One region of the Streptomyces sp. NPDC051921 genome, then DNA from elsewhere that is predicted to be linked to it. Evidence: riboswitches for the same ligand, from Rfam matches in the RefSeq annotation. Region 1 holds a riboswitch; each other region holds the start of a gene.
What was found. A riboswitch is a leader RNA that binds a small molecule or an ion and turns the genes downstream of it on or off. The one in region 1 is predicted to bind cobalamin.
Positions count from the first base shown of each region.

Region 2: it holds a riboswitch for cobalamin, as region 1 does, so the genes downstream of both, metE (5-methyltetrahydropteroyltriglutamate--homocysteine S-methyltransferase) here and AB0M16_RS05425 (acyl-CoA thioesterase) in region 1, are expected to answer to the same signal.
Region 3: it holds a riboswitch for cobalamin, as region 1 does, so the genes downstream of both, AB0M16_RS11590 (cobalamin biosynthesis protein) here and AB0M16_RS05425 (acyl-CoA thioesterase) in region 1, are expected to answer to the same signal.

Region 1 covers NZ_JBFAXU010000003.1:158,163-160,416, forward strand. The annotation lists gene AB0M16_RS05420 (TetR/AcrR family transcriptional regulator) at 1-208, shown strand, start outside; partial or broken gene AB0M16_RS05425 (acyl-CoA thioesterase) at 529-867, opposite strand; cobalamin riboswitch at 997-1,216, opposite strand; gene AB0M16_RS05430 (SpoIIE family protein phosphatase) at 1,251-2,254, opposite strand, start outside.
Region 2 covers NZ_JBFAXU010000019.1:46,663-48,916, forward strand. The annotation lists gene metE (5-methyltetrahydropteroyltriglutamate--homocysteine S-methyltransferase) at 1-1,172, opposite strand, end outside; cobalamin riboswitch at 1,368-1,519, opposite strand; gene AB0M16_RS24285 (DUF4239 domain-containing protein) at 1,815-2,254, shown strand, end outside.
Region 3 covers NZ_JBFAXU010000007.1:57,803-60,056, forward strand. The annotation lists gene AB0M16_RS11580 (inorganic phosphate transporter) at 1-711, shown strand, start outside; gene AB0M16_RS11585 (hypothetical protein) at 728-949, shown strand; cobalamin riboswitch at 1,072-1,206, shown strand; gene AB0M16_RS11590 (cobalamin biosynthesis protein) at 1,240-2,232, shown strand; gene AB0M16_RS11595 (cobyric acid synthase) at 2,229-2,254, shown strand, end outside.

The sequences.
Region 1 (2,254 bases):
GCGCCTGGAGGCCATCCTTCGTGAGGGACGGGAACTGGGGCACTTCGCCGACGTGGACCTCTCCGAGTTCACCATTCGGGCCATCGCCCTGCTCAGCGGGCTCTCCGAGGACGTGATGTTCGGACGGCCCCGCTGGCAGCGGGCCTCCGCACACGCGTTCGCCCTGTCGGCCCTCGAACGCGAACTGCGTCCTGCCGGTCGGGACTGACGACGGCCGGAGCCGTTGATCCCGGCACGCGTGGGGCGGACGACGGACCTCCGATGTCGCGCCGGGCTCCCCGAGGCGTGCGCGTACCGGCGGTGCCCACGGAGGCGCGACCGGCCGGGCCCACCTTCACGGTGCGCCCGCCGCGCCCGGCCGGATCCCCGTCCAGGCTGCCGCCACCGAGCTCGCTCGCAGACGTGCTCACCGGCTCGCTCGCCGGGGCGCGCCCGACGGGCAGCGGTCCCTGGGGGGCCGCCCGCACCGTCACCGCACGTTCGTGCCCCCCCGCCGTGGAGTCAGGACCGACCGGGCCGTACGACGTCGAGCGCGGGAACGGGGCGCGGGGTGCCGTCGGCGTCGATCGCGACGAAGGTGAGGAACGCGGTCGCGACCTCGGTGGCCGGTCCGGAGTTGTTCCACCGCTCCGCGGTGACCCGGACCCCGACCGTCATGGAGGTCCGCCCGGCCCTTTCGAGCCCGGCCTCGACGCTGAGCAGGTCTCCGGCCCGCACGGGAGCCAGGAAGCTCATCCGGTCGACCGACACGGTGACGGCCGGACCGTCCGCGTGGCGTCCGGCGGCGGCCGCGGCGGCGTCGTCGATGAGCTTCATCATCACGCCGCCGTGGATGGTCCCGTACAGGTTGGTGTCGTGGTCGCTCATGATGTGGGCCAGGACGACCCGGGAGTCGTCCGGCGTCTTCGTCGTACGGGCTGGGCTGGTGACGGTGGGATCGGCCACGTCAACTCTCCTTCGCGAGTCGCGGCAGGGCGGTTCCGCACGGCGGGGATCGCCGTCGTACGGGCAGCGGGCAGGTCTTCGGACTCGCGGGCACGCCACTCCTGACGGAGGACACCTACTGGCCGTCGCTTCCCAGCCCCGTCCGGGGCCAGTGCGTATGACGGCGGTCGTTCCCGCTCACCGCTGCGGGGCAGTCCCGGATTCCCACCGGGTTCCCTCTTGCGACGCTCCCGCCTGGAGGACGGGGCGAACCAGCTGCCCGGCCAGCCTACGGCAGCGGCCGCGTACGGGGCCGGGCCCGTGGATCAGGCAGGGGGAAGGGCCTGCTCGGCCCAGATGACCTTGCCCTCCCGGGTGTGCCGGGTGCCCCAGCGCTCGGCCAGCTGGGCGACCAGCAGCAGGCCCCGGCCGCCCTCGTCGGAGGTGAGGGCGCGGCGCAGGTGCGGTGCGGTGCTGCTGGCGTCGAATACCTCGCAGGTCAGCGTGGCCTGGAGGATCAGCCGCAGGTGGACGGGTGGCTTGCCGTAGCGGATCGCGTTCGTCACGAGTTCGCTCACCACGAGTTCCGTGGTGAAGGACAGCTCGTCGAGACCCCAGGCGCCGAGCCGCTCGGAGGCGAAGGCGCGGGCCCCGGCGACGGCCGCCGGGTCGGACGGCAGGTCGACTGTGGCGACGTGCCCCGGGTCGAGCGCCCGCGTGCGGGCGACCAGGAGGGCGACGTCGTCCGCCGGCCGGTCGGGCAGCAACCTGGACAACAACCGGTCGCAGACCGTTTCGGGGTCCTCCGGGCTCTGGGCGAGGACGTCGCTCAGCACCGCGCGAGCCGTGTCCACGTCGTGCGTCCGGCTCTCGATCAGGCCGTCGGTGAACAGGGCGAGGAGGCTGCCCTCGGGGAGCTCGAACTGGGCCGTCTCGAACGGCAGCCCGCCCAGACCGAGGGGTGGGCCGATCGGCACGTCCGGGAACCGGACCGAGGGCGGGACGGAGCCCCCGGCGCCCGATGCCGCGGCGGTGCGCACCGCCGGCAGCACGTGTCCGGCGCTGGCGAGCGCGCACACGCGGGGGACCGGGTCGTAGACCGCGTAGAGGCAGGTGGCGCTGATCTCTCCGTCGTCCCGTCCCTCCTCGCGCTGGAGCCGGATCACCACGTCGTCGAGGTGGGTGAGCAGTTCGTCGGGCATCAGGTCGATGTCGGCGAAGGCGCGGACGGCCGTGCGCAGACGGCCCATGGTGGCCGCCGCGTGCAGGCCGCGGCCGACGACGTCGCCCACGACGAGGGCGACGCGGGCCCCGGACAGCGGGATCACGT
Region 2 (2,254 bases), on a different contig from region 1:
GCGCGGTTCGCCGACAGCTCGCCGGCGACGGCGCCGGCGCCGGCCGACAGGCCCTTCGCCAGGGTCACGACCTCCGCGGTCTTCTGCCGGGCGAAGGAGAGCCAGCGCAGGATCTGCGGGTCGACGTCCTTCTCGGCGGACGCGTCGAGCGGCACGTGCAGCAGGGAGCAGGAGGCGGAGACGTCCACGCGGTCGGCGAGGCCGAGCAGCGTGCCGAGGACGGCGAGGGACTTCTCCAGGTCGCCGACCCAGACGTTGCGGCCGTCGACGACGCCCGCGACCAGGCGCTTCCCGGGCAGTCCGCCCACGGCGGCGAGCGCGCCGAGGTGGGTGGCGGCCGGTCCGGTGAAGTCCAGCGCCAGCCCCTCGACGGGCGCCTTGGCGAGCACGGGCAGGGCCTCCCCGAGCCGGTCGAAGTAGGAGGCGACGAGGATCTTCGGCCGGTCGGCGAGCGCACCGAGGTCACGGTAGGCGCGCGCGGCGGCGTTCAGCTCGGCCGGCGTCCGGTCCTGCACGAGGGCGGGCTCGTCCAGCTGCACCCACTGCGCGCCGGCCGCCCGCAGATCGGCGAGGACCTGCGCGTACACCGGAAGGAGCCGGTCGAGCAGCGTGAGCGGGTCGAAGCCGGCGGCCACGCCGGGCGCCGGCTTGGCCAGCAGCAGGTAGGTGACGGGCCCGACCAGGACGGGCCGGGCCGTCAGGCCGAGCGCGAGTGCCTCGCGCAGTTCGGCGACCTGCTTGGCGGAGTCGGCCGAGAACACCGTGTCCGGCCCCAACTCCGGGACGAGATAGTGGTAGTTGGTGTCGAACCACTTCGTCATCTCCAGCGGGGCCACGTCCTGCGTGCCGCGCGCCATGGCGAAGTACCCGGCGAGCGGATCCGCGGCGACGGCCTCCCGGTGCCGCTCGGGCACCGCGCCCACCATCACGGTGGTGTCGAGGACGTGGTCGTACAACGAGAAGTCTCCGGTGGGGACTTCGCCGACACCGGCCTCGGACAGCTGCCGCCAGTTCGCGGCGCGCAGCTCGGCGGCGACGGACCGGAGGGCCGCGGCGTCGACCCGCCCCTTCCAGTACCCCTCGACGGCCTTCTTCAGTTCCCGCCCGGGTCCCTGGCGGGGATAGCCGTACACGGTGGCCTGAGCGGCCGCGGTCGTGGACTTCGTGCTCACGGAGATCTCCTTCGCGATCTGCATCCCTGAGATCCCGGCGGGACGGGGGCGCGAAGGGGTGACGGACGGGACGGGGACGAGCACGCGCCGCGCGGCGCCGGCGCCCGCGCCGTCGTACGTCTCGTTCCACTCCGACCCGCCCACGAGGTCGCCGGGAGATCCGCGCGCGGAATCGTCCGCGTGCGGGCAACGGGCAGGTCTTCGGACTCGCGGGCACGCCCTCCTGACGGAGGACACCTACTGGCCGTCGCTTCCCAGGCCGTGTGCATCGGCCCAGTGCTGTGTGACGGCGGTCGTTCCCGCTCACCGCTGCGGGGCAGTCCCGGATTCCCACCGGGTTCCCTCTTGCGACGCGCCCGCCTGGATGGCGGGGCGAACCAGCTGCACCGCCACCCTACACGCGGCCCGCCGGGGCCGGGCGGCCTCGGGCCGAACGCGACGGTCCACGTCGGAAGCGGGACCGGCGGGGCGAACCGGCGGCCCGGTCGGCCCACTTGCCGTCCCGTACGGGTGAGCCACTGCTCCCGTGTCCGAAGGAGGAGGCAACCACGTGTTCCCGGGCAGACACGCGCGGGTGATCAAGCCTTTCCCGGCACGTCCGGGCACGCGCCCGGCGGTGATCGATCCCTAGTATTCCGGCACATGTCGCTCTGGCTGCTCAACCACTTCAGCACCTTCACCCTGGCCCTCCTCACCGTCGGCGGGACCGTCGCGCTGGCGGTCGCCGGGAGCGTGCTCGCCCGCCGCAAGTACCCTTCGCTCGCCGAGGGGGAGCACAACGACATGGTCGGGGTGACGTTGGGCATGTTCGGCGCGATCTACGGGATCATCCTCGCCTTCGTGATCGTCACCCTCTGGACGCAGCTGGACAGCACACAGACCATCGTCGCGACCGAGGCCACCGACGTCGCCCTCATCGCGCGCGACGCCGCAGCCTTCCCGCCCCCGGTGCGCGGCCAGGTCGACGCCGCGCTCAGCGGATACGTCCACGCGGTCGTGGAGGACCAGTGGCCCCGGATGCGTGCGGGAGAACCGAGCTACGGGACCACCGCCGTCAAGCTCCAGGCCGTGTTCGACGCGCT
Region 3 (2,254 bases), on a different contig from region 1:
CTCGCCCACGGCACCAACGACGCGCAGAAGACCATGGGCATCATCACCCTGGCCCTGGTCGCCGGCGGCACCCTCGCCCCCGGCTCCAACCCGCCCGTCTGGGTCATCGTCTCCGCCGGCACGGCGATCGCGCTCGGCACCTACCTCGGCGGCTGGCGCATCATCCGCACCATGGGCAAGGGCCTCACGGACCTCCAGCCGCAGCAGGGCTTCGCCGCCCAGACCAGCGCGGCCACGGTCATCCTGGCCTCCTCCCACCTCGGCTTCTCCCTCTCGACCACGCACTCCGTCTCCGGCGCCGTCATGGGCGCGGGCCTGGGCCGCAAGGGCGGTGTGGTCCGCTGGTCGACCGCCACCCGCATGTTCGTCGCCTGGGGCCTGACCCTGCCGGCCGCCGGCCTGGTCGGAGCGGGAGCCGAGTACGTCGCCCGTCAGGGCGACTGGGGCGTCTACACGGTCGCGGCCTTCCTGGTCGCCTCCTGCCTCGGCATCTGGCTCCTCTCCCGTCGTCACGTCGTCGACCACAACAACGTCAACGACGTCGAGACCGGGACCGAGCCCGCGGGTGTCGTCACCACCGCCATCGCGGCCGTCACCCCGCCGCCGGCCGGCTCCGTCGCCGCCGTCGCGGACGAGGACCTGAAGGCCACCATCCCCGCCCCGGGCCCGACCGACCCGGCCGCTCCCCCGGCCCCCGCCGCCGCGGTCTAAGGAACTGGAACCAAGCATGAAGATCGACTGGGCAGCTCTCGGCTCCGTCTTCGGAGTCAGCCTCGTGGCCACCGTCGCCCTCGTGGCCCTCTTCACCCTCGGTGTCGTCGGCCTCGGCAAGCAGGAGGAGGCCGCGGCGAACGGCGGCTCCGCCACCCTGGCCCGCACCGGCGCCTACCTCTGCTTCGCCCTGTGCGCGGCGGCCGTCGCGTACGGCATCTATCTGATCGTCGCCTGACGCTCGACGGACCATCCGGCCGGGCGGCCCCCCACCACGGGTGCGGGGCCGCCCGGCCGCCGTGTTTGTGGTGCTTCGCACAGTGACGCGACGCAGGTCAAGGGTGAGTTGACGGGTGTTCGCGGAGCGTGGTGGACTGCCGAAGCCATTACGGCGGCAAGCAGAGGAAGTCCGGTGCGAATCCGGCACGGTCCCGCCACTGTGACCGGCCCCGACGGGCCGGGAGTCAGGAACTCTCGCCGCCGGTCACGTCGAGCCAGGGCGCGGACCCTGAGTGAGGACACAGTGCCATGCCCGGCCGCGGCCCCCGACCTTCCCGTGCCCGCACCCCCCGTCCCTCCCGCGTGTTCGCGTACGGAGCCGCCGCCGGCCTCGCCGTCGACCTGCTCGTGGGCGATCCGCGCCGCGGCCATCCCGTCGCCGCGTTCGGCCGCGCGGCCGGTGCGGTCGAACGGGTCCTGTGGCGCGACGACCGCGGCCGGGGCGCCCTGCACACCGCCGTCTGCGCGGGCGGAACCGTCGCGCTCGGCGCCCTCGCCGCCCGGACCCTGCGGGGCAGCCGCGCCGCATCCGTCGCCCTGACCGCCGCCTCCGTGTGGGCCGTCGTCGGCGGTACGACCCTGGGGCGCGAGGCCCGTGCGATCGGCGGGGCGCTCGCCGCCGGCGACCTGGAGGTGGCCCGGGAACGGATGCCGCACCTCGTCGGCCGCGACCCGCAGGCCCTCGACGGGCCCGCGATGGCCCGCGCGGTCGTTGAGTCCGTCGCCGAGAACACCTCCGACGCCGTCGTGGGCGCCCTCTTCTGGGGCGCGGTGGCCGGCGTGCCCGGCCTGCTCGGCTTCCGGGCGGTGAACACCCTGGACGCCATGGTCGGCCACCGGTCCCCCCGCTACCGTCGCTTCGGCTGGGCCTCGGCCCGGCTCGACGACCTCGCCGGCTGGCCGGGCGCCCGGCTCACCGCCGTCCTCACCACCGTCGCCGGCGGGAACCCGCGCGGGGCGGCGAAGGCCTGGCGCGAGGACGCCGGGCGGCACCCCAGCCCCAACGCGGGACCGGTGGAGGCCTCGTTCGCCGGAGCCCTCGGCGTACGGCTCGGCGGGACCCTGTCGTACGGCGGGCGGATCGAGCACCGGCCCGTGCTCAACGGGACGGGGCGGGCCGTCGAGGTGACCGACATCGACCGGGCGGTCCGGCTGTCCCGCCGGGTGACCTGGCTGACCCTGGCCGCCTGTGTGGGCGGCCGGACCATCGCGTGCGCGCTGAGGAAGCGGAGGAACGTATGAGAGGCGGGGGGCTGCTCGTCGC